2 regions of the Mesorhizobium sp. B2-3-10 genome follow, and region 2 is predicted to be linked to the other one. Evidence: riboswitches for the same ligand, from Rfam matches in the RefSeq annotation. Region 2 holds a riboswitch; the other holds the start of a gene.
What was found. Region 2 has a riboswitch for S-adenosylmethionine ahead of FJ943_RS05785 (homoserine O-acetyltransferase). Riboswitches for the same ligand answer to the same signal wherever they lie in the genome.
Positions count from the first base shown of each region.

Region 1: linked by a shared signal. The riboswitch ahead of FJ943_RS15995 (O-succinylhomoserine sulfhydrylase) and the one ahead of FJ943_RS05785 (homoserine O-acetyltransferase) in region 2 are both predicted to bind S-adenosylmethionine.

Region 1 is NZ_VFVT01000005.1:94,016-108,883, reverse strand. It holds gene FJ943_RS16010 (Hsp33 family molecular chaperone) at 102-1,133, shown strand; gene apaG (Co2+/Mg2+ efflux protein ApaG) at 1,208-1,600, opposite strand; gene FJ943_RS16000 (ceramide glucosyltransferase) at 1,820-2,971, shown strand; gene FJ943_RS15995 (O-succinylhomoserine sulfhydrylase) at 3,002-4,192, opposite strand; SAM riboswitch at 4,249-4,326, opposite strand; gene FJ943_RS15990 (2'-deoxycytidine 5'-triphosphate deaminase) at 4,485-5,579, shown strand; gene araD1 (AraD1 family protein) at 5,791-6,783, opposite strand; gene mmsB (multiple monosaccharide ABC transporter permease) at 6,987-8,279, opposite strand; gene mmsA (multiple monosaccharide ABC transporter ATP-binding protein) at 8,276-9,808, opposite strand; gene chvE (multiple monosaccharide ABC transporter substrate-binding protein) at 9,971-11,041, opposite strand; gene FJ943_RS15965 (LysR family transcriptional regulator) at 11,333-12,322, shown strand; gene FJ943_RS29670 (hypothetical protein) at 12,408-12,674, opposite strand; gene FJ943_RS15955 (Stf0 family sulfotransferase) at 13,038-13,799, shown strand; tRNA gene FJ943_RS15950 (tRNA-Gly) at 13,866-13,939, opposite strand; gene FJ943_RS15945 (acyltransferase family protein) at 13,992-14,868, opposite strand, start outside.
Region 2 is NZ_VFVT01000001.1:1,136,630-1,151,497, reverse strand. It holds gene FJ943_RS05825 (LysR family transcriptional regulator) at 1-109, shown strand, start outside; gene FJ943_RS05820 (1-acyl-sn-glycerol-3-phosphate acyltransferase) at 187-975, shown strand; gene FJ943_RS05815 (aldo/keto reductase) at 1,042-1,989, opposite strand; gene FJ943_RS05810 (gamma-glutamylcyclotransferase) at 2,113-2,634, opposite strand; gene FJ943_RS05805 (DUF2125 domain-containing protein) at 2,770-3,768, shown strand; gene FJ943_RS05800 (sugar kinase) at 3,772-4,704, shown strand; gene FJ943_RS05795 (prephenate/arogenate dehydrogenase family protein) at 4,701-5,636, opposite strand; gene hisC (histidinol-phosphate transaminase) at 5,660-6,769, opposite strand; SAM riboswitch at 6,908-6,985, shown strand; gene FJ943_RS05785 (homoserine O-acetyltransferase) at 7,103-8,272, shown strand; gene metW (methionine biosynthesis protein MetW) at 8,394-9,008, shown strand; gene FJ943_RS05775 (glycosyltransferase family A protein) at 9,292-10,227, shown strand; gene FJ943_RS05770 (ABC transporter ATP-binding protein/permease) at 10,351-12,174, opposite strand; gene FJ943_RS05765 (methyltransferase domain-containing protein) at 12,312-13,097, opposite strand; gene gloB (hydroxyacylglutathione hydrolase) at 13,286-14,053, shown strand; gene FJ943_RS05755 (cupin domain-containing protein) at 14,070-14,498, shown strand; gene FJ943_RS05750 (lysoplasmalogenase) at 14,495-14,868, opposite strand, start outside.

The sequences.
Region 1 (14,868 bases), on a different contig from region 2:
GCCTGAAATGCCCAGGCGCTTGATCTGCGGCGGCGCGATGCCTATCTGCGCCGCATCACGCAAATCAAGCGCGTTTGGACGCATGTGCCCACCAGGGCCGCATGGCCGCGCCCTGGAGCTTTGTCATGTTGGAAAGCCATCAAGTGACTGAACATCACCCCAAACTCGGCGAGTTCGGCTACGCCGGCGACGATCACGTCGTTCCCTTCGAGGTCGGTCCGCTCGACGTGCGCGGCCGCACGGTCCAGCTTGGGCCGATGCTCGACGCCATCCTTGGCCGCCACGATTATCCCGAGCCGGTCGCCCGCCTGCTGGCGGAAGCCTGCGTGCTGACCGTTCTGCTCGGCACCTCGCTCAAATTCGAAGGCAAGTTCATCCTGCAGACCCGTACCGACGGGCCTGTAGACATGCTGGTCGCGGACTTCTCCACGCCCTCGGCACTGCGCGCCTATGCACGCTTCGATGCGGATCGGCTCGAAGCACTGGTCGCGGCAGGCGAGACGTCCCAGCAGACGCTGCTTGGCAGCGGCGTGCTGGCGCTGACCATCGACCAGGGCGCCCATACTCAGCGCTATCAAGGCATCGTCCAGCTCGACGGCGAAACGCTGGAAGACGCGGCGCGCACCTATTTCCGTCAGTCGGAACAGATCCCGACCGATATCAGGCTCTCGGTCGCCAAGCTGCTGACGCCCGGGATCGGCGGCGCGCGCGAGCAATGGCGCGCCGGCGGCATCCTGGCGCAGTTCCTGCCGCAATCGCCCGAGCGCATGCGCATTCCGGACCTGCCGGGTGGGGACGGCGATCCGCGCGAGGAAGTCCACGATCCGGCCGATAATTCCTGGCAGGAACTCCTGGCCTTGCTCGGCACCATCGAGCCGACCGAATTGATCGACCCGACCATCGGCGCCGAGCGGCTGCTCTATCGTCTGTTCCATGAGCATGGCGTGCGCGTCTTCGGCGGCGTTCCCGTGGCCGACCAGTGCTCATGCTCCCGCGACAAGATCCGTGGCATCCTCGAAGGCTTCTCAGCGCAGGAGATCAAGGACAGCACCGAGGATGGCGGCATCCATGTCGCCTGCGAATTCTGCTCGACGCAGTACGACTTCGATCCAGCCGAGTTTGCGGCTCAGTAAAGCCTTTCCTTCTCTCCGTTCTGCGGGGAGAAGGTGCCCGAAGGGCGGATGAGGGGCGACGCGACCGTCGGCCCTCAGTTCACCGTGCGCCTTGTCCCCGGCAGATCGAGCGAGAAGGCCGGGATGGCGATGTCGAACGTCTCGCCGCGCTTGTTGCGCATCGTGTAGCGTCCGACCATGATCCCGGAGGGTGTCGAGAGCGGGCAGCCGGACGTGTACTGATAGCTGTCGCCGGGATTGAGTTCCGGCTGGTCGCCGACAACGCCCGGCCCGCGGACTTCCTCGACCCGGCCGGCACCATCGGTGATGTGCCAATAGCGCGACAGAAGCTGCACGAACTCGTCAGACTGGTTGTCGATCGTTATCTGATAGCCCCAGACGTAGCGGTTCTCCTGGGGATCCGAACGATCCTCCAGATAGAACGGCCTGACCTGCACTTCGATGTTGCGCGTCACGGCGCGGTACATGAGCGGCTCCAAAACAATCCGACGACTTTCGACGCTCGCGGTGAGCAGGTCAACGTGCGCGTCTTGTCGCGCCTGGGATTGAAACGCAGGTGCCGGCAAAGAATGTCATTTAAGTGACACACGACAATGGTGGTGTGCGCGAACCGGGCGACTCGGCCCTCTGTCGAACTGTTGAAAACGGCCGCGACGCGGGCCGACTTCCGGAGTGACCAGATCTCGATGGAACTCACTCTCATATCCGCCTCGCTTTCGACTGCCCTCATCCTCTCGAACGCTGCCAGCATCCTGCTTGCCGCTTCACAGCTGAAACGGCGCACCACGATCGCCCCGCCGGCGGGCAGATCGCCGGCGGTGTCGATTGTCGTCCCGTCGCGCGGCGTCGAGCCGTTCACACATGAGACGCTGGAACGGGCCTTCGCGCTCGACTGGCCACGCTACGAACTGATCTTCTGCGTCGCCCATGCCGACGACCCGGTGGTCAAACTGATAAACAGGGCGATTGCCCGGTTTCCGCAGGTGCCGGCCCGGCTGTTGATCGGCGACGACCGTGTCAGTGCCAATCCAAAGCTCAACAATTGCGTCAAAGGCTGGGAAGCGGCGCGCCACGCCTGGGTCATTCTTGCCGATTCCAACGTTCTGATGCCGAGGGACTATGTCGAGCACATGATGGCGGCGTGGCAGCACGGTACCGGCCTTGTCTGCTCGACGCCGATCGGCTCCAGGCCAGATGGTTTCTGGGCCGACGTCGAATGCGCCTTCCTCAACACATTGCAGGCCCGCTGGCAGTATGCCGGTGCGGCGCTCGGCCTCGGCTTCGCGCAGGGCAAGAGCATGCTGTGGAACAAGCCGATGCTCGACGCCAACGGCGGCATCCGCGCGCTGGCCGCCGAGATCGCCGAGGACGCCGCCGCAACCAAGCTGGTGAACGGCCTCGGCCTGCGTGTCAACCTCGTTGCGGCGCCCTTCGAGCAGCCCCTCGGCCAGCGCACGTTTGGCGAAATCTGGTCGCGCCAGGCCCGCTGGGCGCGCCTGCGCCGCGTCACTTTCCCGCTGTTCTTCGCGCCCGAGATCCTGACTGGTGCGGCGGTCCCGCTGGTTCTTGCGCTGATTGCCGCGGCGAGCGCCGGCGTCAGTCTCTGGGCGACCGCGATTGCCGTGCTGGCGGCATTCTATCTTCCGGAATGCGCTCTGGCCCTGGCCAAGGGTTGGCACGTCTCGACGCGCATGATCGCGGCGACGGTCGCGCGGGACGTCATGCTCCCGGCCATCTGGGCGCGCGGCTGGCTCGGCGGCGCTGTCGACTGGCGCGGCAACGCCATGACCATCCGGACCAAGACGGCGGAACTGGAGGAGACGCCGTCGAGCGCCTGATCGCTGCTGACGACGCTGCCTGGACGAAACCTATTTGGCGGCCTTCAATGCTTGGGCGATATCTTCCAGCAGGTCGTCCGTATCCTCCAGGCCGACCGACAGCCTGAGCGTACCTGGCCCGATGCCGAGTTCGGCGCGGGCCTCGTCGCTGAGGTTCTTGTGGGTGGTCGTCGCCGGATGGGTGATCAGGCTTTTGGCGTCGCCGAGATTGTTCGAGATCAGCACGATGTCGAGGGCGTTCTGCAGGGCGAAGGCCGCCGGCTTGCCGCCCTTGACGTCGAGGCAGATCAGCGTCGAGCCCCCCGACATCTGCTTCTTGACGATATCGGCCTGCGGGTGGTCGGCGCGGCCGGGATAGATGACGCGGGCGATCTGCGGCTGCTCGGCCAGGAAGTCGGCGATCTTGCCGGCGCTCTCGGTCTGCTGGCGCACGCGCAGCGGCAGCGTCTCTAGGCCCTTCAGCAAGGTCCAGGCATTGAACGGCGACAGGCTCGGGCCGGTGTGGCGGAAATAGTCGTGCAGGTTCTCGTCGATCCACTTCTTGTCTGACAGGATGACGCCGCCAAGGCAGCGGCCCTGGCCGTCAATATGCTTGGTGGCCGAGTAGACGACGATGTGCGCACCAAGCTGCAACGGCTTCTGCTGCAGCGGCGTGGCGAAGACATTGTCGACGACCAGCCGCGCGCCGATCGAATTGGCAAGCGAGGCGACGGCGGCGATGTCGACGACTTCCAGCGTCGGGTTGGTCGGGCTTTCCAGGAAGAACAGCTTGGTATTGGGCCTGACCGCCTTTTCCCAATTGGCGATATCGGTGCCGTCGACCAAGGTCGCCTCGATGCCATAGCGCGGCGCCAGCGTCTCGACGACCCAGCGACAGGAGCCGAAAAGCGCGCGCGCGGCCACGATGTGGTCGCCGGCCTTGACGCTGCACAGAAGGGCAGCCGTCACCGCCGCCATGCCCGACGCCGTGGCGCGCGCGTCTTCGGCGCCTTCAAGCGCGCACATGCGCTTTTCGAACATGTCGACGGTCGGGTTGGCGTAGCGCGAATAGATGAAACCAGGCTCTTCGCCCTTGAAGCGGGCCTCGGCGGCCTGCGCCGTCTGATAGACATAACCCTGGGTCAGGTACATCGCCTCGGAGGTTTCGCCGAAGCCGGAACGCAGGGTTCCGCCATGCACGAGTGCCGTCTGAGGTTTCCAGTTGCGCTTCTTGGTGCTCATCGCTTTGTTCCAGACACAAAAAAACCGGCCGCGAAAGTCGCAACCGGTCCATACGGCCTTGCGGCCCGACGGTCCTTTAGCGACTTGTTTAACGTGGCTGCAAGCCGACCGGCCAAATCACCACGGGATAACGACCCTTTAGACCCGCGCCACGCTTGCGTCAATTGCCGGCTTCATTAAGACGTTTGTACCAAGGCAGGTTCCGCAGAAGTGCCCGGCGGTTTTGCGGCAAGAACCTGCAACAAACAAGAACCTGCAACGAAAGAGACCAGTCTTGGGGCGGAGCCAGACTTTGCGGCAGACAGGCATTCTTCCCGATCAGGACATTTCGGCGCTGTTCCGGTCCGGCGCGCTGAAGTCGCCGCGTGCGCTCGATGCCGACCAGATCCAGCCGGCGAGCCTTGATCTCAGATTGGGCGAAAAGGCCTGGCGGGTTCGCGCCTCGTTCCTGCCCGGTCCCAACCACAAGGTGTCGGAAAAGCTCGATCGGCTGCAACTGCACGAGATCAGTCTGACCGAAGGCGCGGTCCTCGAAACCGGCTGCGTCTATATTGTGCCGCTGCTCGAAAGTCTGGCCCTGCCGGCTGACATTTCGGCCTCGGCCAATCCGAAGAGCTCGACCGGGCGGCTCGACATCTTCACCCGCGTCATGACCGATCGGGGCCATGAGTTCGATAAGATCGCCGCCGGCTACAACGGTCCGCTCTATCTCGAGGTCAGCCCGCGCACCTTTCCGATCATCGCGCGCACGGGTTCGCGCCTGTCTCAAATCCGCTTTCGCACCGGCAACGCGCTGCTCTCGGAAGCCGAGTTGCATGAGCTGCATCGTGCCGAGATGCTGGTCGCCACGGAGCCGCCGAACATTTCCGGCGGCGGCATCGCGCTGTCGATCGACCTCAATGGCGACAAGGATGGGTTGGTCGGCTATCGCGGCAAGCACCACACCGGCCTCGTCGATGTCGACAAGCGCGCCGCGCAGGATGTCCTCGACTTCTGGGAGCCGATCCACAAGAGCCGCGCCGGCGAACTGGTGCTCGATCCCGACGAGTTCTACATCCTCGTCAGCCAGGAGGCGGTGCATGTGCCGCCGCTCTACGCCGCCGAGATGACGCCGTTCGATCCGCTGGTCGGCGAGTTTCGTGTCCACTATGCCGGCTTTTTCGATCCGGGTTTCGGCCATTCGGCGGCCGGCGGCACCGGCAGCCGGGCGGTGCTCGAAGTGCGCAGCCACGAAGTGCCGTTCATCCTCGACCACGGCCAGATCGTCGGCCGGCTGGTCTACGAGCATATGCTGAAGCGACCGCAGGCGCTCTACGGCACCGATCTCGGCTCGAACTACCAGGCGCAGGGCCTGAAGCTGTCAAAGCATTTCCGCGCCGTGCGCTAAGGTCGAAGCTGCCGATCCCCCCACGAGGGGCCCTTGTGGAAGAGAAGCCCGGCAGGGCAGAGGGGACGCGAAGGGTTGCTGCCCTCATTCATCCCTGCGATCTGTTGAGAGCCGAAGGCGTGACGGAAACCTATTGCTAGATCGGCGGGACAGCGCCCCGCTCTGGCTTGCCAGCCATTCCCCACGAGAGGGGAATCACGCGCTCATGGCTTCAAAGCGCCTTCACCGACACCTTCACCGGCTTTTCGATCTCGAGCGGGTTGCGCAGCGGCAGTCCGAAATCCCCGGCCTCGATCTCGAACACGTCGCCGGCTTCCGTCTTGATGCCGTCGGCGAAGGATAGCGTCGCGGTGCCGAACATATGCACATGCACGTCGCCAGGTTGGCGGAAGGCCGAATATTTGAAGTGGTGGTGTTCGAGATTGGCGATGGTGTGGGACATGTTCGTTTCACCCGACAGGAAGGGCTTTTCCCACAATGCCTTGCCGTCGCGCAGGATGCGCGACGTGCCGCGGATGTCCGAAGGCAGGTCTCCGATCAGGATCTCCGGGCCGAAGGAGGCATTGCGCAGCTTGGAATGGGCGAGGAAGAGATAGTTGACGCGCTCGGTCACATGGTCCGAGAATTCGTTCGACAAGGTGAAACCGACGCGGAATGGCGCGCCGTCGTCGCCGATGACATAGATTCCGGCGACCTCGGGTTCCTCGCCGGCATCCTTGGCAAAGGCCGGTGACATGAGCGCCGCGCCAGGCGCGACCGCCATGGTGCCGTTGCCCTTGTAGAACCATTCCGGCTGCACGCCGACCTGGCCTTTCGCAGGCTTGCCGCCTTCCAGTCCCATGCGGAACATCTTCATGGAATCGGTGAGTTGCTCCTCGCCGTCGGTGCTGAGCTTCTTGTGCATGGAATCGCGCGTCGCGGCCGACCCCAGATGCGTCAGCCCGGTGCCGGTCAGGTGCAGATGCGCTGGGTCGGGGTGATTGATCGGCGACAGCAGGCGCCCCCGCTTGTAGGCGGCGTCGAGATCGATCGTCTCGCCAAGCCCCTTGCGTTCGATCAGGGCGGCCAGGCCGACGCCGGTGCGGGCGGCTTCCATCGCCAGCGAATAGACGCTGCGCGCACCGTTGATGATCCGGGTCTTCCCGCCGCTGCGGGCAACGACACGGATCGTCTCGGCGTCGTCGAGAATCTGCGAGATCAGCATGATCAGTCCTCTCTCATTTATCTGTATCCGGCTGCCGATGGGCAAATCCTGACCGGCGCGGCGCGGAAACGCGCCACGGTTGAAACGCTTCGTCCGGATTGCGTTCGCGAGCCTGGTCCTTCCCCGGACTTCTTGGTGCCGACGGGCTGCCGGCAGCCTCGCGATCTAGAACCCGTATGCCTCCTAGTCCTCGCCCCCGGCCCTCAAGCCTTGTTCTTGTTGTAGACGTCGAAGATCACGGCCCCGAGCAGCACCAGGCCCTTGACCACCTGCTGCCAGTCGACATTGACGCCCATGATCGACATGCCGTTGTTCATCACGCCCATGATGAAGCCGCCGACCACCGCGCCGATGACCTGGCCGACGCCGCCCATCGCCGAGGCGCCGCCGATGAAGACGGCCGCGATCACGTCGAGCTCGCTGCCGAGGCCGGCCGCCGGCACGGCCTGGCCGAGACGTGCGGCGATGATCAGCCCGCCGAGCGCCGACAGAACGCCCATATTGACGAACACCCAGAGCGTCAGCCTTTCGGTGTTGATGCCCGACAGTTGCGCCGCCTTGGCGTTGCCTCCCATGGCGTAGATGCGGCGGCCGATGGTCATGCGCTTGGTGACGAAGACGAACAGCGAGATCAGCACGCCCATCACCAGCAGCACGATCGGCAGGCCCCGATAGGTCGCGAACTGGAAGACCAGGAAGAGCGCCAGCGCGCTGCCGACCAAGGTCTTGATGACGAACAGGGTGAAAGGCTCGGCCTCATAACCGTGGAGTTCGCGCTTGCGTCGCGTCCTGAAGCCGAAATAGGCGTAGGCGAGCACCGCGATCAGGCCCAGCACGACTGTCGTCATGTGAAGCGTCAGGCCACTGCCCAAAACGGTCTTGCCGGCCGCGTTCACCGTCGGCGGGATCAGGGTCAGCGGGCCGATCACATCGGGGATGAAACCGGAACTCAGCGCCTTGAAACTGTCGGGAAGCGGGCCGACCGAGGAGCCGCCGCCAAGCAGCGCCTGGCAGATGCCGCGGAAGATCAGCATGCCGGCGAGCGTCACGATGAAGCTTGGTATGCGGTGATAGGCGATCCAGTACCCTTGCGCGCCACCGATCAACCCGCCGACGATGAGGCAGACGATCGAGACAACGAGCGGATTGCTGAATATGCCAAGCGGCCAGATGACCATCATCATGGCGGCAAGCGCGCCGATGAAGCCGGCGACCGATCCTACGCTGAGATCGATGTAGCCGGCGACGATGACCAGCAGCATGCCGAGCGCCATCACGATGATGAACGAGTTCTGCTGCACCAGGTTGCTGAGGTTGACCGGTTTGAACAGCGTTCCCGACGTCGTGTACTGGAAGAACAGCATGATGACGATCAGCGCGATGATCAGGCCGTATTCGCGCAGGTTCGTCGTCAGCGCCGAGACGGCGACGCGAGGACCCTGCTTGACGTCCTCGGCGGTGCCGCTTTGAGGTGCGGGAGCGCTGTCTGTGCTCATGATGCTTTTCCTTCTCCGCGAACAATGGCGCGCATGATTTTTTCCTGGCTGGCGTCGCTTGCCGCCATCTCGCCGACGATGCGTCCTTCGTTCATGACATAGATTCTGTCGGTGATGCCGAGCAATTCCGGCATTTCAGACGAGATGACGATGATCGCTTTGCCCTCGGCAGCAAGGCGAGCGATGATTGTATAGATTTCGTACTTGGCGCCGACGTCGATGCCGCGCGTCGGCTCATCGAGGATCAGGACTTCCGGGTCGGCGAACAGCCATTTCGACAGCACCACCTTCTGCTGGTTGCCGCCAGAGAGGTTGCCGGTCAGCTGATAGACGCTGGAGGCGCGGATATTGGTCTTCTTGCGATAGTCGTTGGCGACGCTCATTTCGCGCATATCGTCGATCACGCCGCCACTGGAAACGCCGCCGAGGTTGGCCAGCGTCACATTGTGCTTGATATGGTCGATGAGGTTCAGCCCGTAGGTCTTGCGGTCCTCGGTGACATAGGCGATGCCGTTCTGCACGGCCTTGCCCACTGTGGAAAGGTCCACGGGCTTGCCGTTGAGCAGCACCTCGCCGCTGATGCGCCGGCCATAGGAGCGGCCGAACAGGCTCATGGCGAATTCGGTGCGACCGGCGCCCATCAGTCCCGCTATGCCGACAACTTCGCCCTTGCGCACCTTGAGGTCGATGCTCTTGATCACTTGCCGTTCGGCATGGATCGGGTGGTAGACGGACCAGTCCTTGACCTCGAAAATGACGTCGCCGATGCTAGGTTCGCGCGGCGGGTAGCGATCGTCGAGGGATCGGCCGACCATCGAGGTGATGATGCGGTCCTCGCTGATGTCCTTCCTCGGCAATGTCTCGATCGTGCGCCCGTCGCGGATCACCGTCACCTTGTCGGCGACGCGGTTCACCTCGTTGAGCTTGTGGGAGATCAGAATCGAGGTCATGCCCTGCCGCTTGAACTCGAGCAATAGATCGAGCAGCGCCTGGCTGTCCTTCTCGCTGAGCGATGCTGTCGGCTCGTCGAGGATCAGCAGCTTCACTTCCTTGCTGAGCGCCTTGGCGATCTCGACCAGCTGCTGCTTGCCGACGCCGATATGGGTGATCAGCGTCTTGGGGTCTTCCTTGAGCCCGACTTTCTTCAAAAGCTCGGCCGTGCGCGCCTCGTTGGCGTCCCAGTCGATGACGCCGTATCTGGCTTGCTCGTTGCCGAGGAAAATGTTTTCGGCGATCGACAGCATCGGCACCAGCGCGAGCTCCTGGTGGATGATGACGATGCCCTTGTGTTCGCTGTCATGAATGCCTTTGAACTGGCATTCCTGGCCCTGAAAGATGATCTGGCCATCATAGGTGCCGGAGGGATAGACGCCCGAAAGCACCTTCATCAGTGTCGATTTTCCGGCGCCGTTCTCGCCGACCACGGCATGGATTTCGCCTTCCTCGACGCGGAGGTTGACGTTCGACAGCGCCTTCACGCCGGGGAACGTCTTGGTGATGTCGCGCATCTCCAAAATCGTCGAGGTCATCAGGGCAAGCTCCTCCTAGACTTTCTTTTTTAGGCGATTCCTGACGGAAAACCGCTGCGCACTTTCCGGGAATGGCTCTAGGCCGGCAGAGACAATACCGGGGCCGCTTGTGAACGAAAAGGGGCCCTGCGTCGCGCAGGACCCCTGCCTTTGTAACCGGGATTACTTCAGGTCTTCGGCCTTGATGTAGCCGGAGTCGACGACCAGGGCCTGGTAGTTCGACTTGTCGACCTCATGCGGCGTCAGCAGGATCGAGGGAACCACCTTGACGTCGTTGTTGTAGGTCTTTTCGTCGAGGCCTTCCGGCTTGCCGCCGGAGAGCACCTTGTCGACCAGCTGCACCGTGGCCTTGGCCAGTTCGCGGGTGTCCTTGAACACGGTCGAGTACTGCTCGCCCGAGATGATCAGCTTGACCGAGGCGGTCTCAGCGTCCTGACCGGTCACGATCGGCCAGGGCTGTGCGTCGGTGCCGTAACCGACAGCGCGCAGCGAGGCGGTGATGCCGCGCGACAGGCCGTCATAGGGCGACAGAACGCCATCGACGCGGCTGCCGTCCGAGTAGTTGGCCGACAGAAGGTTGTCCATGCGCGCCTGGGCGGTAGCGGCGAGCCAGCGCAGCGTGCCGACCTTGTCCATGCCGGTCTGGCCGGACTTGATCTTGATCGAGCCGTCGTCGATCAGCGGCTGCAGGACGGAGATCGCGCCATTGTAGAAGAAGAAGGCGTTGTTGTCGTCGGGCGAGCCGCCGAACAGTTCGACGTTCCACGGCTTGGTGTTCGGGAAACGCTCCTTGAGGCCCTTGACCAGGGAATTTGCCTGGATCACGCCGACGCCGAAATTGTCGAAGGTGGTGTAATAGTCGACATTCTTGGTCTTCTTGATCAGGCGGTCATAAGCGACGACGACGACGCCCGCGTCGTTGGCCTTCTGCAGCGCATCCGACAGCGTGGTGCCGTCGATCGAGGCGATGATCAGCGCCTTCGGACCCTTGGTGATTTCGTTTTCCAGCTGGCTGAGCTGGTTGGGGATGTCGTCCTGCGCGTATTGCAGGTCGACAGTGTAGCCGAGCGCCTCGAGCTGGGATTTGACGGCGTCGCCGTCATTGATCCAGCGTTGCGAGGTCTTGGTCGGCATCAGCACGCCGACAAGACCCTTGTCGGCCGCGTGCGCCTGATAGGTCATGGCAGCGATGCCAAGGGCCGCCACGGCGGCCAGCGTCTTGATAATCTTCACATTACTCTCCCTGGTTGATGGACGCGACACCTCGGGGCTTCGCGGGCCGCGCAGCCAGACAGGAGCGCAAACGCGCCGCTGTCGGCATTATCGATCTCCGGTATCCTCCCAATCGGCTCCGCGACGCAGTTTCAATCGATACGATTTTGATCGCTACCGACCCTTGCGTCCCGGAACGCGCGAAGGGTGGGTCCCTTTGCCATAACTGTCAAATGCGATCTTTGGTGGTTGCTATACCGAAACCGGTATGATCTAGCATCCGGAAAGCAATCGGCGAGAAAGCTGGAGATCATGGCGGCATTGCGCGATCCGGATGCGATTCCAGTAAGTTACGAGAAGCTCCCGGGAGACGGTGAGACACTCCTGCGCAGTGGTTTGAGCTTGCGCCACATGCGCATGATCGCCGCCCTCGACGATCACGGACGGGTGAGCGCCGCGGCCCAGGTCATGAACATCTCCCAGCCGGCCGCTTCGCGCATGATCGCCGAGATGGAGGCGGTGCTCGACGTGAAGCTGTGCGAACGGCTGCCGCGCGGAGTGACCCTCACTCCCTATGGCCAGGCGCTTGCCAGGCGGGCCCGCTCGATCCTGCTCGAGATGCGCGAAGCCGACCGCGAGATTGCCGAGCTCAAGGCTGGCAAGGGCGGTTCGGTGTTCCTCGGCGCCGTGACCGCGCCGGCGATCGAATTGGCGGTGCCGGCGATCCGTGAAATCCGCCGCATCTACCCGCGCATCGAGATCACCATGCAGGTCGAGACGTCGAACGTGCTCGCCCGCGAGCTGATCGGCTCGCGCCACGACTTCATCATCGCCCGCATTCCCGACGACCTCAATCCACGACTGTTCGAATCCCGTGTGATCGGCGTCGAGAAGGCCTGCCTGATCGTGCGCCGCGGCCACCCGCTCGCCGGAGGCAATGTGGTGCGGCTGGAAGACACCGCTGCCTATGACTGGGTGTTCCAGTCGGGCGGTTCGCCCTTGCGTCAAGCGATGGAGAGCAACTTCCTGAACCGCAACATCGCGCTGCCGGACCGGATCTTGAACACCAGTTCGCTGCTGCTCACGCTGGTCATGGTCGCGCAATCCGATGCCATCGCGCCGGTCTCGGTGCAGGTGGCGAAGTTCATCCAGAACCCGGACGGGCTTGCCGGCGCCATCGATGTCGTCCAAACCGAATTCGACATCGAGGTCAGGCCTTACAGCCTGATCACCGTCAGGAATCGCGTACTGTCGCCGGCTGCCAAAATGCTGCATGATTTCATCCTGCGCGAAGTGGGGTGATGGAACGAGAACCGCTGCCGCGCGTTCAAACCGTTCGGCATGCGCGCTGGAGCCCGTTGCGGGCGAGGAAACGAGGTGTCGACGATTAACAACTCGGGAGGTTTTTATGGAACGTCGGTTGTTTCTTACTGGAATGCTTGGCCTCGCGGGGGCAGCGGCGTTTGCGAGCGTGGCCGGACCCGGCCGCGCGGTAGCCGGTGTTCCCCAGGGAAACGGAATTCTCGATGAACTGGACAAGCCGGATCCGGCTGTCTTCGAAGGGGATGAAGCGGTCGAGGTAGAGCAGGTCTCGCATCGCGACTGGCATTTTCGCCGCCATCATGGCCACGATGGCTACTGGCGTCGTCGCCACGGGCGTCGCCGCGGCTGGAGACGAGTTTGCCGCAGCTACTGGCGCCATGGCCGCCGCCGTACCCGCTGCTGGCGCGAGCGCGTCTGGCTCCGCGTATGGCTGTAATCTCTTCTTGCTGACGCTAAGCCGGCCACCGCAGGTGGCCGGCACCTGTGTTCAGTCTCTTCAAGTCCGGCGTTGATTACCCAACTGTAACGTGTTTGGGACTCGCACTTTTGCCTAGCTGCCGCCGAATCGGCGGAACCATATGAGCCTTTGTCCGTTGAAGCCTGTTTAAAGCGGAGCTTTGACCAGGCCGAGGGACCACCAAGAAGAACGGCATTCTGCAATCAAGATCATGCGTGCCGCGGAGAAGCGGCACGCATGAAGGGCGTCGCCATACTGACCGAAGCCCGCAGCGGCTCCGAATGGCTTGGCAGTCTCACGAACAGCACGGGATTGTTGGGCAAGTCGGCCGAGTGGCTCGATACGGCCAATCTGGGGTGCAAGCCGAAATCCTTCGATGACCTGATGTCCGCCGTGATCGATCGCGGCGGAACCGCAAACGGCACGTTCGCCGTGAAACTGTTTCCGCGGCATCTTCACTGGTCGCAGGCCAGATATGGAGTTGACTTCCTCGCTGAATGCAGCCGGCGCCATGCCATGGGCTTGGTCCTGTTGGAGCGGCGGGACCGCCTTCGCCAGGCGATTTCCTATTGCCGGGCAAAGGCGTCGGGGCACTGGAAAAGTACGATGGACGGCGCCGATCTGGTTCCGCGATACGACTTCGCCGGCATCTGCCAGGCCTATTTCCTGATCGAGCAGAGCTATGCCTTCTGGGAAGCTTACCTGCGGCTGGCCGACCTGGCATACGATCACTTTTTTTATGAGGATTTGTTGGACGATCCTCGGCCGTACGTTGCGTCGGTGGCCCGGCAGTTGTCGGTTGAAATGCCGGACGGAGAGTTCGAAACGAATTTACGCCTGCAGCGGGACGATCTCACCGAAGATTGGGCGGAGCGGTTCCGCAACGACGTCAAATCGGAAGACTTGCTGGCGCATCTGCCCAGGAAGGTGGCGCCGCGGAACATCAACAATCTCGCCCGGTTCCTCCTCAAGAAGCAGATGCTAACCGGACAGGCCTAGGCGAATCCCGATAGTGCTGCCAATCGGACAGGGGCCGGGCTAGGCAATCGGCTTTTCGCATCAAGCTGGAGCGGGTAGCGGGAATCGAACCCGCGCGTTCAGCTTGGGAAGCTGACAGGCTACCATTACATCATACCCGCGCTGCAGCCTCGTTATCATGACGGCATGGCCTCGGGCAATCGCAAACCGGTCTCACAAGGCGGGCTTCGCCAGCTCACCGGTGACGGTCGGCGTTGGTTCCCTGGCCTTTGCGACTTCGCCGCCGGCGGCGAAGCTCGGCCAGTATTTCGAGATGGCCAGCGTCGCGCCGGCGGAAGAGAAATGGCCATAGTCGAAATAGAGAAATTGCTTGCTGCCGGCATCCGCATAGGAGCAACCGGTGGCGTCGCACAGATAGGTGAGCGGGTCGATGAAGGTCGCGCCGTTGGCGAAGAGTTGCACCTGCTTGTTGATGTCGGGATCCATGGCCATCGGCCAGGATGTATTCGCGGCGCCCTCGTGTTTTGCAAAGAAAGCGATCTTCTGGACGTCGGCGATGAACTCCGGAGACTGGCCGATGACATAGACCTTGACACCCATGTCGCGCAGCCGGTCGATCGTCGTCTGCAGGCCGTCGAAGCCCCTGGCCTGGTAGTCGGTCCATCGACCGCTCAGGATCACCGCCTGGATGTTGGCATCGCGGATGATCGACAGCGCCCGTTCGTTGAAGCGGGTGCAGGCCGGCCGGGCATAGGAAAAATAGCTCAGGTTGGGTGGGCAGCCGGCATAGGTATATTGGACGACGTTGGCCTGGATTTTCTGCGCGTTGGCTTCCAGGCCCGATACGTAGTGAGCCGCGAAGGAATCGCCCCACAGCAGCACATTGGTGGCAAAGCCGTGCGTGCGCGTGCAGTCGGCAAGGTTCCAATCCTCGATCCGGCTCGCACCCTCATTGAAGCAGACACCGTTGCGCCAGTCGCCCACCAGGATCCGTTGCGTCGAGAAATCCGGGAACCGCTGCGGAAAGCCCTTGCCCAGCACACCGGCCAGACCGCCGACGCACAGCAGGGCGATCGCCGTCGCCGAAAAG
Region 2 (14,868 bases):
GGTAAACCTGGTGCATGCGGGCCAGGGCCGGCTGCCGGTGAAACTGCGCGCCTTCCTCGACTTCGCCGCCCCCCGCCTGAGGGAACGCCTGGCGCAGGCGACCTGGTAGGACGGGCAGTATCGCACCGTTTCCTTTTTCTCCGCGCTTGGTGTAACCAACGCACACTTCCTCACCGGACCTCCCCCATGCTCTATGTCAGATCGCTGGCGTTCAATTTCGTCTTCTACGTCAATCTGATCGTCCAGATGATCCTCTGGACCCCGTACTATTTCCTGTCGCCCCGCCACCGCGCCTGGTTCGTGCCGAAATTCTGGTCGCGCACCTCGATGTGGCTCTATGACAAGATCGCCGGCACCAAAAACGACATCACCGGGCAGGAAAACCTGCCCGAGGGTTCCTTCATCCTGGCGCCCAAGCACCAGTCTTTCTGGGACGCCATCGCCTTCTTCCCCTTCCTCCAGGACCCGCTCTACATCCTCAAGCGCGAGCTGACCTGGATCCCCTTTTTCGGCTGGTACATCTTGAAGATGCGGATGATCCCGGTGCATCGCGGCAGCCGTTCCAAGGCCTTGAAGGCGGTGGTTGCGGCGACCAAGGAAGAAATGGCGCGCAACCCGCGCCAGCTGATCATCTATCCCGAGGGCACGCGCCGGGCGCCGGGCGACGAGCCGGCCTATAAATACGGCATCGTCGAAATCTATTCGCAGCTTGGCGTTCCGGTCGTGCCGGTCGCCCATGTCGCTGGCCTCTATTGGCCGCGCCGCAAGTTCCTGCGCTATCCCGGCACCGTCAAGGCGCGCTTCCTGCCGCCTATACCGCCTGGCCTAGGCAAGGACGAGTTCATGGCGCGGCTGATCGGTGAGACCGAAGCTGCCTGCGACCAGCTTCTCCTCGAGGCATCTCGCGCATCCAACCCGCCGGCCCTGCCGCCAACGGCGGTGAAACGGCTTCGGGAGCTCGGCGCGAAGGCCTGAAGCCTCCTGACCACGGGCCGTCAGCCGTACACCGCCAGCACCGTGGTCAGCACCAGCGTCGCAGCCTCAGGCGCCGGCCTTGTCGAGTTCGGCCATATCGTCCGCGGACAGCTTCAGCGACGCCGCGCGGATCAGGCTGTCCATCTGCTCAGGCTTGGTCGCACTGGCGATCGGCGCGGTGACGCCGGGCCGCGCGATAACCCAAGCAAGCGCCACTTCCGCCTGTTTGGCCGAATGCCTGGCCGACACCGCGTCCAGCGCCGCCAGGATGCGCATGCCACGCGCATTGAGGTAGTCTTTCACCCCGCCGCCGCGCTCGCTTTGGCCGAGATCGGCCTCGCTGCGGTACTTGCCGCTGAGAAAGCCCTTGGCCAGGCTGAAATAGGTGATGACGCCGATATCCTCCGCCACGCAGAGATCGCGCAGCGGGCCATCGAAGGAGGAGCGGTCATAGAGATTGTATTCCGGCTGCAGCACCTCGTAGCGCGGCAGGCCGCGCAGGCTTGCCACGTCAAGTGCCGCGCGCAACTGGCCGGCGTCGAGGTTGGAACAGCCGGCATAGCGGATCTTGCCCTTGGCGAGCAGTTTCTCATAGGCGCCGAGGGTTTCCTCATAGGGCGTGGTCGGATCCGGCCAGTGCGACAGGTAAAGGTCGATGAATTCGGTCTGCAGCCGCTTCAGCGATGCATCGACAGCCTTTTCGATATAGGCGGCCGACAGGTCCTTGTGGCCCTGCCCCATGTCTGAGCCGACCTTGGTGACCACCACGACCTTGTCGCGATTGCCACGATCCTTCATCCATTTGCCGATGATGGTTTCCGATTCACCGCCCTTGTTGCCGGGAACCCAGCGCGAATAGGCGTCGGCCGTGTCGATGGCATTGAGGCCGGCTCCGACAAAGCGATCGAGCAGATCGAAAGAAGTCTTCTCGTCGGCGGTCCAGCCGAAGACATTGCCACCCAGAACCAGCGGCGCGATGGAAAGGTCGGTGCGACCGAGACGGCGTTTCTGCAAGACGGATCTCCGTGGTGATTGGGACCGGGCGGATGCCGCCCGCTGGCTGGGTTCGGAGCCTAACCTAGGTCTTGCCGCATCGAGGTCAAAGGCCTGGCCACCCTTTTCCGCGGAGCCAGCGCTTCACAAAGTCGCTATCCGGTGCGCCACATCCTCCAGCCAGTGGTCGCGAATCTCGAGCGCTTCCAGATGCTTCAGCGTGCTCAGCACATAATCCTCGTTGTCACCGGATCGGCCGACCGCGCCGCGCACCACGGCCGCCGCCTCCGCCGCGTCCAGCGCGCCCGCATATTGCTCATGCTTGCGGTCGACGACGTAGGCCACGGCTTCCACCGTGCCACCGCCGTCGAGGCGAACCTTGAGCGTCCGCTCGAGATAGACGCTGGTGACGAGTTCGCGCTCGCGCAGATAGGCAATGACCTCGTCGCGCAATTCGCCAGGGACGCGGTACGCAAGGCCGACGCAGGAGCCGCCATGGTCGAGGCCAAGCACCAGTCCGGGCCGCTGGCGCGTGCCGCGATGCACGAAGGAATAGACGCAGAGCGAGCGGCGATAGCCATGCAGGCGGGCGCGTCGTGTCTCGACATGAGCGAAACCCGGCCGCCAGATCAGCGAACCGTAGCCGAACACCCAAAAATCGCCCATATCACCGCGCCTGATTGCAAAAAGAATGGCAGCACCGCACCGGTAACCGGTGTTTTTTCCATCCGTCTCTGTCTACCTAGTGTTCGGACCCTGAGAATCCGTCCACACCATCCATGCGTTAATGAGAGCCAAAGCATGACGTCAAGTGACGAACGCCAACCGGGTAACCGTCGCCGTCTGTGGTGGCTTGCCGCGTTCATCCTCGTGCTGTTCGCCATTTACAGCGCCGGCTGGTTCTATCTGGCCAACAGGGTCCGGTCCGAGGCCGACAAGGCGGTTGCCACGCTCAACAAGAGCGGCATCGAGGCCGGTTGCGCCAACCTCCAGGTCGGTGGCTATCCACTGAGCTTTGCCGTCTCTTGCGACAACCTCGCCTACGAGGACGACGCCAAGAGCATTGCTGCCTCGGCCGGCTCCTTCAACGCCGTCGCCCAGATCGTCCAGCCCTTGTCGCCTGTTGCCAATCTACGCGGTCCACTCCGGACCTCCGTCCCCGGCATGATGCCGCTCTGGATCGACTGGGACAATCTGCAGGCCAACGTCAAATTGTGGTACCCGCTGCCCCGGCGTGTAGCGCTGCAGGCCGAGGGCCTGTCGGGCCAGACCGACCCGGCCGACGACACCGATCCGGTGGAACTGTTCAGTGCCGGCAAGGCGTCAGGCCAATTGCAGCCCAACAACGGCGATCTCGACTATGTCGGCAGCTTTGGCGATCTCGAGATCGATGCCGACGCGATCGGCGGGCGGATGTTGCCGGCGCTCGATGCCAGCGGCGACGTGACACTGAAGAACGGCGTGGCGCTGATCGGCACGCAGGTGAAAAGCCTGCGCGGCCAGCGGATCGAAATCCGCAACCTCGATCTGTCGTCCGGCACGGCGCGCGTCACCGTTTCCGGGCCGCTGTCAGTCGATGCCGAGGGTCTCGTCGACGCCGACCTGATGATCAGGATCAAGGATCCCAAGGCGGTGGCATCTATTCTTGCCGGCGCCATACCCGAGCAGAAGAATGCGATCGAGCAGGGTTTTGGCGCCCTGGCGCTGCTTGGCAGCGAACCGTCCATGCCGCTGAAAGTGGTCAAGGGCAAGGCTTCCCTCGGCTTCATTCCGCTGGGCAAGATCAAACCGGTCAACTAACGGATGGCGGGGCCGGCAAAGCTGCTGAGCGTCGGCGCACTGACGCTTGACACCATTCTTCGTGTCGAATCACTGCCCACGCATCAGGGAAAATTCATCGCCTCGGACGGCATCCAGATCGCCTCGGGCATGGCGACGAGCGCGGCCTGCGCCGCGCATCGCCTGGGTGCCGAGGTGTCGCTATGGGCTAGCGCCGGCGACGATCCGGTCGGCGATCTGCTGATTGCCGGGATAGAGGCCGAGGGCGTCGATTGCAGCCATGTACGCCGCGTCAGCGGCGCCCGCTCGGCACTGGCCTCGATCCTGGTCGATGCGCATGGCGAGCGGATCATCGTGCCTTTCTACGACGCGCGCGCGCAGGCCGATCCCGAGGTTTTGCCGTTCACCGACATAACGGCATTCGACGCCGTACTGGCCGACGTGCGCTGGCCGGGCGCCGCGGCGCTTGCCCTTAAGGCGGCGCGCGCCGCCGGCCGCCCAGCCATACTCGATGCCGATACCGCGCCCCTGGCGGTACTGGAGCGACTATTGCCGCTCGCCTCGCACATCGTCGCCTCGGAGCCGGCGGTCCGCATCATATGCGGCCACGCGCTGGATCTGGAGACCGCCTGCACCGATTTGGCGTCCCGCACCGATGCGTTCGTCGCGGTCACCGGCGGCGCGGCGGGTACCTGGTGGTTCGACCGAAGCGCCGGATCATCCCGCCATGTCGAGGCACCGAGGGTCAAGGCGGTCGACACGCTGGCCGCCGGCGATGTCTTTCATGGCGCCTTTGCCGTCGGGCTGGCGGAAGCCATGGCGGTCGAGCACGCACTGCGCTTTGCCAGCGCGGCCGCCGCGCTCAAGTGCCTGCGCTTCGGCGGCCGGCTGGGCGCGCCGGATCGGGCGGAGACGCTCGCCATGATGGCAACCGCCTGGCCGGTTGAAATCACCTAGCTCTTTGCCGGATGCTCGACCGCCTGGCGGCCAAAATCGGGCGCGTCGATATCCTGGCCCGCCTCGATGATCGAGCGGCGCACGGCGCGGGTGCGGGTGAACAGGTCGAAGAGCTTGTCGCCGTCGCGCCAGCGGATGGCGCGCTGCAGGAACGCCAGGTCTTCCGAGAACCGCGCCAACATTTCCAGGATGGCATCCTTGTTGTGCAGGCACACGTCCCGCCACATGGTCGGATCGGAGGCAGCCAGACGCGTGAAATCGCGAAAACCGGAGGCGGAATATTTGATCACTTCCGTCTTGGTCACCGATTCCAGATCGTCGGCGGTGCCGACGATGTTGTAGGCGATGATGTGCGGCAGATGCGAGACGATGGCCAGCGTCATGTCGTGATGCTGCGGGTCCATCGTGTCGATGTTGGCGCCGCAGCGGCGCCAGAATTCCGACAGCCGTTCCAGCGCTTCCGGATCGGTGCCCGGCACCGGCGTGAAGATGCACCAGCGGTTGTCGAACAGGTCGGCAAACCCGGCATCCGGGCCGGATTTTTCGGTGCCCGCCAGCGGATGGCCAGGAATGAAATGGACGCCTTCAGGCACATGCGGCTGCATCTGCGCGATGACCGAGGCCTTGGTCGAGCCGACATCGGTGAGGATCGCCCCCTTTTTCAGCGCCGGCGCGATTTCCTCCGCTACAGCGCCGGATGAGCCAACCGGCACCGAGACAACGACCAGATCGGCATCACGCACCGCGTCCCCGGCATCGATGGTGTAGGAATCGCCAAGGCCCAGTTCCTCGGCTCGCTTGAGCGTTGCCGCACTGCGCGTCGAGATGGCGACATGGCGAGCCAAGCCCTCGCGTCGGATGACGCGGGCCAGAGACGAGCCGATCAGGCCGATACCGACCAGCGCGATCTTTTCGAACATCGGTGATGCCATGGTGTTCCAGCTCTTTAGACGTTCTAGCTTTTCAGGAATGTCGTGAGCGCGGCGACAACGCCGCGATTGGCCTCTTCAGTGCCGACGGTCATGCGAAGCGCGTTGGGAAAGCCGTAACCTGAAACGCGCCGCAGAATATAGCCGCGCGCGCTCAGATAATCGTCAGCCGCCGCCGCGGAATGCTTCTGATCGTCGGGAAAATGAATGAGCAGGAAATTGCCAACGCTCGGCGTCACGCGCAGCCCGAGCCCGGTCATTTCGCCGCTCAGCCAGGTGAGCCAGGTCTCGTTATGCGCCACGCTGCGCTCGACATGGGCACGGTCGCGGATCGCGGCGATGCCGGCCTCGATCGCAGTCGCATTGACGTTGAAGGGGCCGCGTACACGATTGATGGCGTCGACGATATGCAGGGGACCATACATCCAGCCGATGCGCGCGCCGCCGAGCCCGATCTTGGAGAAGGTGCGGGTCATCACCACGTTCTCGGCGCTGCCGGCCAGCTCGATGCCGGCTTCGTAGTCGTTGCGGCGGACATATTCGGCGTAGGCCGCGTCGAGCACCAGGAGCACGTTTCCCGGCAGTCCGGCATGAAGGCGGCGCACCTCCTGGAACGGCACATAGGTGCCGGTCGGGTTGTTGGGATTGGCCAGGAACACGATTTTCGTGCGCGGCGTGACGGCCGCCAGCATCGCGTCGATGTCGGCGCGCTCGTCGGTCTCCTTGACCACGACCGGGGTGGCGCCTGCCGACTGGATGTAGATCTTGTAGACCATGAAGGCGTGTTCGGTGAACATAGCCTCGTCGCCGGGCGCGAGATAGGTCTGCGCCAACAGGCCGAGGATTTCGTCCGACCCGTTGGAGCAGATGATGTTTTGCGGGTTGAGGCCATGCACCTCGGCGATTGCCTCGCGCAACCGCCTGGCGCTGCCGTCGGGATAGATGTCGAGTTTGCCGGCGACCTCGCGCGCGGCCTCGATCGCCTTCGGCGAAGGCCCAAGCGGATTCTCGTTCGACGACAGCTTGTAGACCTTGGCGACGCCGGCGGGCGCCGAGCTTTTGCCGGGCACATAGGCCTCTATGTCCATGATGCCCGCGCGCGGAGTTGGACGTGCCTGATCCGGTGTCTGGTTCATATCTTGCAAAATCCGTCGAAAACCCCTCCATCCGGAGGCCGCTGCGGAGATACAAGCCATGGCACGCAATGTCGAGAGGTGGCAGTGGTGCCAGCCGCCGCCATTGACGGCGAGGCAGGCGGGTTCTAGAAAGACGATTGACAGTTCCGTGGTGATTTGGCCGGTCGGCTTGCAGCCACGTTAAACAATTCGCTAAAGGGCCGTTTGCGTGACGTAACCGGCTTTGCGAAGGCAATGCCGGTTTTTTGTTGTCCGCGACCGGCCGGACGGACGCATCGGCGGCGGGGATCGGCAACGATTTCCACGACCGCACGGTGCAGCAAGAGAGACGTGATGGCTGCTCTGCGTGCAGGAAAGACCAACAACGAGGCCGACCAACCGTCGAGCCCGGTGTTGCGTTTCGGACCCGACAAGCCGCTCAAGCTCGACGCCGGCACGCTGCTGTCGCCGTTCCAGATCGCCTACCAGACCTATGGCACGCTGAACGATGCCCGCTCCAATGCCATCCTCGTCTGCCACGCGCTGACCGGCGACCAGCATGTCGCCAGCACAAATCCGGTAACCGGCAAGCCCGGTTGGTGGGAAGTGCTGATCGGACCGGGCAGGATCATCGATACCAGCCGTTTCTTCGTCATCTGCTCCAATGTCATCGGCGGCTGCCTGGGTTCCACCGGTCCGGCCTCGACCAACCCGGCCACCGGTAAACCCTATGGCCTCGACCTGCCGGTCATCACCATCCGCGACATGGTGCGCGCGCAGCAGATGCTGATCGACCATTTCGGCATCGAGAAACTGTTCTGCGTGCTCGGCGGCTCGATGGGCGGCATGCAGGTTCTGGAATGGGCGTCGAGCTATCCCGAGCGCGTGTTCTCGGCGCTGCCGATCGCCACCGGGGCGCGCCATTCGTCACAGAACATCGCCTTCCACGAAGTCGGGCGGCAGGCTGTGATGGCCGATCCGGACTGGCATGGCGGCAAATATTTCGAACACGGCAAGCGCCCGGAGAAAGGGCTGGCGGTGGCGCGCATGGCCGCCCACATCACCTATCTGTCGGAAGCCGCCCTGCACCGCAAATTCGGCCGCAATTTGCAGGACCGCGAAGCGCTGACCTTCGGCTTCGATGCCGACTTCCAGATCGAGAGCTATCTGCGCCACCAGGGCATGACCTTCGTCGACCGCTTCGATGCCAACTCCTATCTCTACATGACGCGGTCGATGGATTATTTCGACCTCGCCGCCGACCATGGCGGCCGGCTGGCCGACGCCTTCGCCGGCACGAAAACCCGCTTTTGCCTGGTGTCCTTCACATCGGACTGGCTGTTCCCGACCGAAGAGAGCCGCTCCATCGTCCACGCACTCAACGCCGCCGGCGCCTCGGTATCCTTCGTCGAGATCGAGACCGATCGCGGCCACGACGCCTTCCTGCTCGACGAGCCGGAACTGTTTGCCGCCATCAACGGCTTCATCGGCTCGGCCGCGCGCGCCAGGGGGCTCAGCGCATGACCCCGAAAAGTTGCAGACGTTTCGGATCAAGCTCATGCGCCAAACAGGACGGCGAAGCCATGACCCCGAAAAGTTGCAGACGTTTCGGACCAAGGCCATGCGCCGTCCACGAGGCGAAGCCATGAGCGTCAACGGCAGCCAACGCGTCGACCTCGAGGTCGTCGCCAACCTCATCCCGCCGCAATCGCGTGTGCTCGACGTCGGCTCGGGCGACGGCTCATTGCTCGAATTGCTGCAGGACACCAAGCAGGTCGACGGTCGCGGACTCGAGCTGTCGCAGCGTGGCGTCAACGAATGCGTGGCGCGCGGTCTCAGTGTCATCCAGGGCGACGCCGACACCGATCTCGAATTCTATCCCGACAAGGGCTTTGACTTCGTTGTCCTGTCCCAGACCCTGCAGGCCACCCGCAACCCGAAGCTGGTGCTCGACGAGCTGCTCAGGATCGGCAACCGGGCAATCGTGTCTTTCCCCAATTTCGGTCACTGGCGGGTGCGCCTGTCGCTGTTCGTCAAGGGCCGCATGCCTGTGACCAGCGACCTGCCCTATTCCTGGTACGACACGCCCAACATCCACTTCTGCACGATCCGAGACTTCGTCAATTTGTGCGAAGAGCTTGGCGCGACAGTGGAGAAGGCGACCGCGCTCGACGCCAACGGCCAGAAGATCGGCCTGTCGATGCCATGGTGGTTCTGGAATTTCTTTGGCCAACAAGCAGTGTTCCTGCTGAAGCGATAATGAAATGGGCGTCGCCCGCAGGCGCGACTGCCAATCCTTGAGGGTGGCCGCGCGTCTTTCAGCGGGTGCGAAAGTGTTGCAGTTGAAGCGCCATGAGCTGGAATTCATCATGCCTGGTCGGTCGAACGACGGCACGACGGGGTGACATGGCAGGTTGTTTTTTGTAGCGTCGCACCGAATCCGATCAGGCCCATCCAGGGGGAAGTCCGATCCATTTAGCCATCCCGATGATCAAAGGACCTGGCGCGAAGGGTGTTTACGCGCTGGAGGCGGCCGACGTGATATGATCGGGAAGACCGAACAGGCGCCCCTCGTCACGGTGATCACGCCGACTCACAACCGGCGCGAAACGGTGCTCCGCGCCGTCGAAAGCGTGCTTTCCCAGAGCATGCCGCGATTTGAACATATCGTCGTCGACGATGGTTCGACGGACGGGACCGAGGCGGCGCTCGCCCGCATCCATGACCCCCGGCTGATCTATGTCGGCGCGAAGTGGCGCGGCGCCAATGCCGCCAGGAATGCCGGCATCGAGCTAGCCCGGGCGCCCGTGGTGACTTTTCTTGATTCGGACGATCTCTTCCTGCCGCACCGGCTCGAACGGACGCTGGCATGGTTCGACGACAATCCAGCGCTCGAAGTCCTGCTCTCCTCATATGTCTCGGTGAAGGGTGGCCGCGGCACCGCCTGCGTCAACCGCGGCGCTTTCCTGAACCCGCCAATGCTGGAGCGGGCGGTGGTCGCGCAGACGGCCTTCATAGCCGGATCGGCGATAACAGCCAGGCGCGAGGCTTTGCTGGCCATCGGCGGCTATGACAGCGACATTCCCCGGATGCAGGACCGCGAGCTTCTGCTGCGCTTCGCACAGCGCTTCGGCGCGCAATTATCGGAAGATATCGACTGGACGAAGCACAATTCGCAGAATTCGATTTCAGGCCGCAGGGACGGCTATGTCGAAGCCTACGCGATCCTGATGAGTAAGCATCCGCACATCGCTCGCTCCTACCCCCATGTCCCTCCCTTTATGATCACGCGGCAGATCATCGCCGATATTCTCCGGGGGCGAATACCACAGGCATTTGCGGGATACATGGCCAACCGCTCGTCTGACGCGCTTGGTTATTCATTGCCGGAACTGATCAACGGTTATCTCCACGGCCGCCGCTGGCGGCGCGACCTCTACGACGAAGTTCGTGGCAAGTTTGGAATTCCACCGGCCTGACCGGCGACAGCTCAGCGATCGAGCACGGCGCGTTGCAGGGCGCATTCCTTCTCGTCCCGCAGCGAGATGCCGACCGCCAGGGCCTTGGCGGCCAGGCAACGGGCCGCAACGGGGGAAAAACTGCTACTTCCTGTGGTGGAGGCTTGCCGCGGCTGGCGGCGGCTCGATGGCACCCGCCCTGACGTGGGCAGGTTTCAGCGCGGGCGCGTCGGAATCCTTAACGATCGTCAGGGAACGCGGGAAGAACTGATTGTTGTGCTGGCCGCGCCCGATGTTGATGATCGCGGCGCCGGGCAGGCGCTTCTCCAGCAGCGACAGCACGCGCCGCAGCGAGGGTCCGTCGAACGCATCCATGGCTTCGTCGATGATCACCCATTTTGGCTGTCGCAAGGCGAGCCTGGCCACGCCCAGCAATCGCTGTTCGTCATCGCCCAACTCATGGTCCCAGCGTCCGACGCGGTCGAGCGACGACGACAGCCGTCCAAGACCGACCTCGGCAAGCACCGCTGAAATGTCGGCGTCGTTCGCCGGCGCACGCCCGTTCGGGTGATTGAGGACCTCGCGCAGCGTGCCGGCCGGCAAATAGGGCACACGCGGCACGAAGATGATGGTTTCCCCCGCCGGCAGGCCGATCCGCCCGCTGCCCCACGGCCACAGCCCGGCAATGGCGCGGAAGAACAGCGTCTTGCCGGCGCCCGGTTCACCGGTGATCATGACGCGCTCGCCGGCATGGATTTCGACATGCTGGTCGGCGAGCTTGGTGCATCCGTCCGGCGATGCCACCTGAAGCTTCTCGAACGTCAGGTTGCCATTGGCGTTGTCGGCGAATTCGATGCGCTTCTCCTTGTCGTGCAGCACATCGGTTTCATCGAGCGCGATGCGGAAGTCGGCGACACGCATCAGCGTGGCGCGCCAGTCGGCAATGCTGCCGATGTTGTTGATGAACCAACGCAGGGAGGAGTGGACCTGGTTGAAGGCCCCGACCGCCATCATCAGCCCGCCAAAGCTGATATCCCCCGAGAAATAGACCGGCGAGGCGACCAGGATCGGCGCCACGACCGTGATCCAGCCATAGGTATCGGTTACCCAGGACAGATTGATCTGGGCGGTGTAGATGCGCCGCATGGCGCCCAGCACCGTGCCGAGGTCGAGTTGCAGCCGTCGCTTGGCGTCATCCTCCCCACGGTACAGCGCGATGGCATCGACATTCTCGTTGACGCGCACCATCGAGGAGCGCAGCTCCGCTTCGCGCGTATAGCGGTCGCTGTTGAGGCTGATGAGCGGCCGCCCGACCAGCCAGCTCAGCCACGAGGCGGTACCGGCATAGAGGAACGCGGCCCAAACCATGTAGCCCGGTATCGCCAGCGACCAGCCGTTGACGTGGAAGACGAAGCCCGAAGACAGTTCCCACAGCACACCGACAAAGGACACGAGCAGGATGAACGACTGCAGCAGGCCGACACCAAGATCGGTCGACAGGTCCGAGAGATGCGCGGCATCCTGTTGCATGCGCTGGTCGGGATTGACGCCGATGGCGCCGGCATTGGCCAGCCGGAAGGCGCGCGCCGGCCGCATCCATTGGTCGATCAGGTCCAGCGTCAGCGCCTCGCGCAACTTCAGCCGGATCATCTGGTTGAGCCAGGTCTGGCCGATATTGAGCACCAGCAGTCCGCCGGCGATCATGGCAAAGACCATCAGCTGATGCAGGAAGGCCGCCATGTCGCGGCGCGCGAGGGCATCGTAGAAGGGCTGGTTCCAGCGGTTGAGCAAGACCTGGCCGATCGACGTCGCGATAATGACGCCCATGATGCCGAGCGACGTCCACAGCAACCACTTGCGAACCGGCGATCCGATCAGCGCCCGCTTGATCGTCGCCACCTGATCGCGCAGGCTGCTGGCGACGGCGACCGGCTGAATGGTGGCCTGATTGTCCAATTGATCAGCCATGGCCGAGGTCCTTGCGTTCAGTAGCGAAGCTGAAACCGGATGAAGGGAGCCGACGGCGGCAGCCCCTCAACCACTCCGCGAGCCCAGCACGACAGATAGGTCGGAAAGACGCGGCGCGATGCAAGTTTCCATCGCGATCACGAAGGTGTCACTTGCCGGGGCGATGCCACACCCCTTGCCTCGGCCCGCCGGCCGAGCCGTGTCGCGCCATGCGGCGACAGCACCGGCACGAAGACGCGGCGGGACGCACGCTGGGCCACCGGCACGCCTTGATAGAGCCGTTTCTGCGCTTCGACGACAATGACGCCGGAAAAGATCGGCCACAGCCTCCGGCCGGCGCGCTCCAGCACATTGTGGAAGCGCATCATGAAACGCCGCCGCGATGGCGGGAAGAACAGCGCATCCGACCAGGCGGCGGGCGTGAAATTCGCCTCACGCAGCAATTCGGTGAGCTGCCCGCGTGAGAAGGGCCGCCCATTGCCGAACGGCGTATGTTCGAAGCGCGCCCAGACACCGCGCCGGTTTGGCACGACGATGACGACGCGCCCGGCCGGCGACAGCACCCGCCAGATCTCGTTCAGCGTTTCACGCGGGTTTTCGACGTGTTCGAGCGAATGGACGAGCAGCATGCGGTCGATGCAGGAATCGACCAGCGGCAGTTCCTCGTCGAACACCAGGGCCGTCGCCGTTGGCCCGGCCGCCGGCCAGACCACGGCGCCCTGGGTCGCTGGCATGAAGGCGAAGACCCGCTCGGCGTCGGTGCCGAAGCGTTCCAGCCAGGGCAAGGTATAGCCCAGGCCGACCAGCCGCTCATTGGGCACCGCGGCCCATATCGACGACAGCGCCATGGTGATCGAGCGCTCGGCGAACCGGCCGAGCGTTGTCGAATAGAAGGAACGAAGGTCGACGATGTCGGAATGCATGTCAGGGATGTAGCCGTGATGTCAGCCGGATTCAACAAAAGGCCAAAGCGGCCGGCACGGCGGATGTCAATTTGACATCCCACGATAACATTCGCTTTGCTCCCATCCGGGATGACATTCGCTTTCTCATCCGGGATGACATTCACGCAGCGGCGCCCTATGTCTGCGGCGGCAAATGGAGAAATGCGATGCCGGTCGAAATCGAACAGTTCATGTGCCGCACCGACAATTTCGGCGTGCTGGTGCATGACCCCGAAAGCGGCCAGACCGCGATTATCGACGCGCCCGAGGAAGCGCCGATCCTGGCCGCGATCAAGCGCACCGGCTGGACGCCGACGATGATCCTGACGACGCATCATCATATGGATCACGTCGAGGCCAATCTGGCGCTCAAGGAGCGCTTCAAGCTGCGCATCGTCGGCCCGGAGGCGGAAAAGGCCAAGATCCCCGGCATCGATGAAACCGTCGAAGAAGGCTCCGTCCTGCATCTCGGCCATGAGCGCATCGAAGTGATCGCCACGCCCGGGCATACCGCTGGCCATGTCTCCTACCATCTGCCGTTATCGAAAGTGGCGTTCACCGCGGATACGCTGTTTGCGCTGGGTTGTGGGCGGCTGTTCGAATGCAAGCCGCCGGTGATGTACGAATCGCTGAAGAAGCTCGCGGCTCTTCCCGCCGAGACGACAATCTATTGCGGCCACGAATACACGCTCGCCAATGCCCGTTTTGCACTGAGCGTCGACCCCACCAATTCGGCGTTGAAGGAGCGCGCTGCGCGGATCGAGGCGCTGCGGGTCGACAACAAGCCGACGCTGCCGACGACGATCGGCGAGGAACTGTCGACCAATCCCTTCCTGCGCTGGCACGATCCGGCAATCCGCAAGCATCTTGGCATGGAAAAGGCTGGGGATGCCGAGGTCTTCGCCGAGATCCGCAAGCGCAAGGACAATTTCTGATGCCAGCTTTCTGCCGATGACCAGTTCCGCGGAAATCATAGCAACACTCGCCCTGAACCCGCATCCGGAAGGCGGCTGGTACGCGGAAACCTTTCGCGACGAAGCCGGCGGTGCGCGCGGCCATTCGACCGCCATCTATTTCCTGCTGGAACAGCATCAGGTTTCGGCCTGGCATCGGGTCAGGGACGCCGCCGAGCTTTGGCACTTTTATGCCGGCGCGCCTCTGGCGCTGTCGATGTGGGAAGAAAGCGGCGCCATTATCGAGCAGGTGCTCGGCATCGAGCTCGCGGCGGGTGAACGGCCGCAGATCGCCGTGCCGGCGGGCTGGTGGCAATCGGCGCGCACACTGGGCGAATGGACGCTGGTCGGCTGCACGGTGGCGCCGGGTTTTGATTTCGCCGCCTTCGAACTGGCCGAGCCGGGCTGGCAGCCGAAGCCGATTTAGCCCAGCAGGAATCCCAGCGTGATCGCCAGTTGGGCGGCATAGTACAGAACCCACACGGTGAAACGCATCCAGGCGCGATGCGGCGAGACGGCCGACACTAAGAATTTCTCCATGGCGAGCAGCCCGTCCGATGCCATGAACAGCACGGCGCCACCGATCACCCAGACATTGCTTGTCGTTAGCGCCGACATGCCCATCGTCAGGATCGTCACGACATAGACGGCAATCGGTACACGCAAGCCGGGACCAACGCGGCGCCAAAGCGCCGCCAGCATGACGATCGCGAACACCGCCATGGCCAGCGCGATCGCACCGCGCCTGGGCTCGGCGCCAAGCAACTCCAATCCGGCACCGCTGCGCAGCAACAACG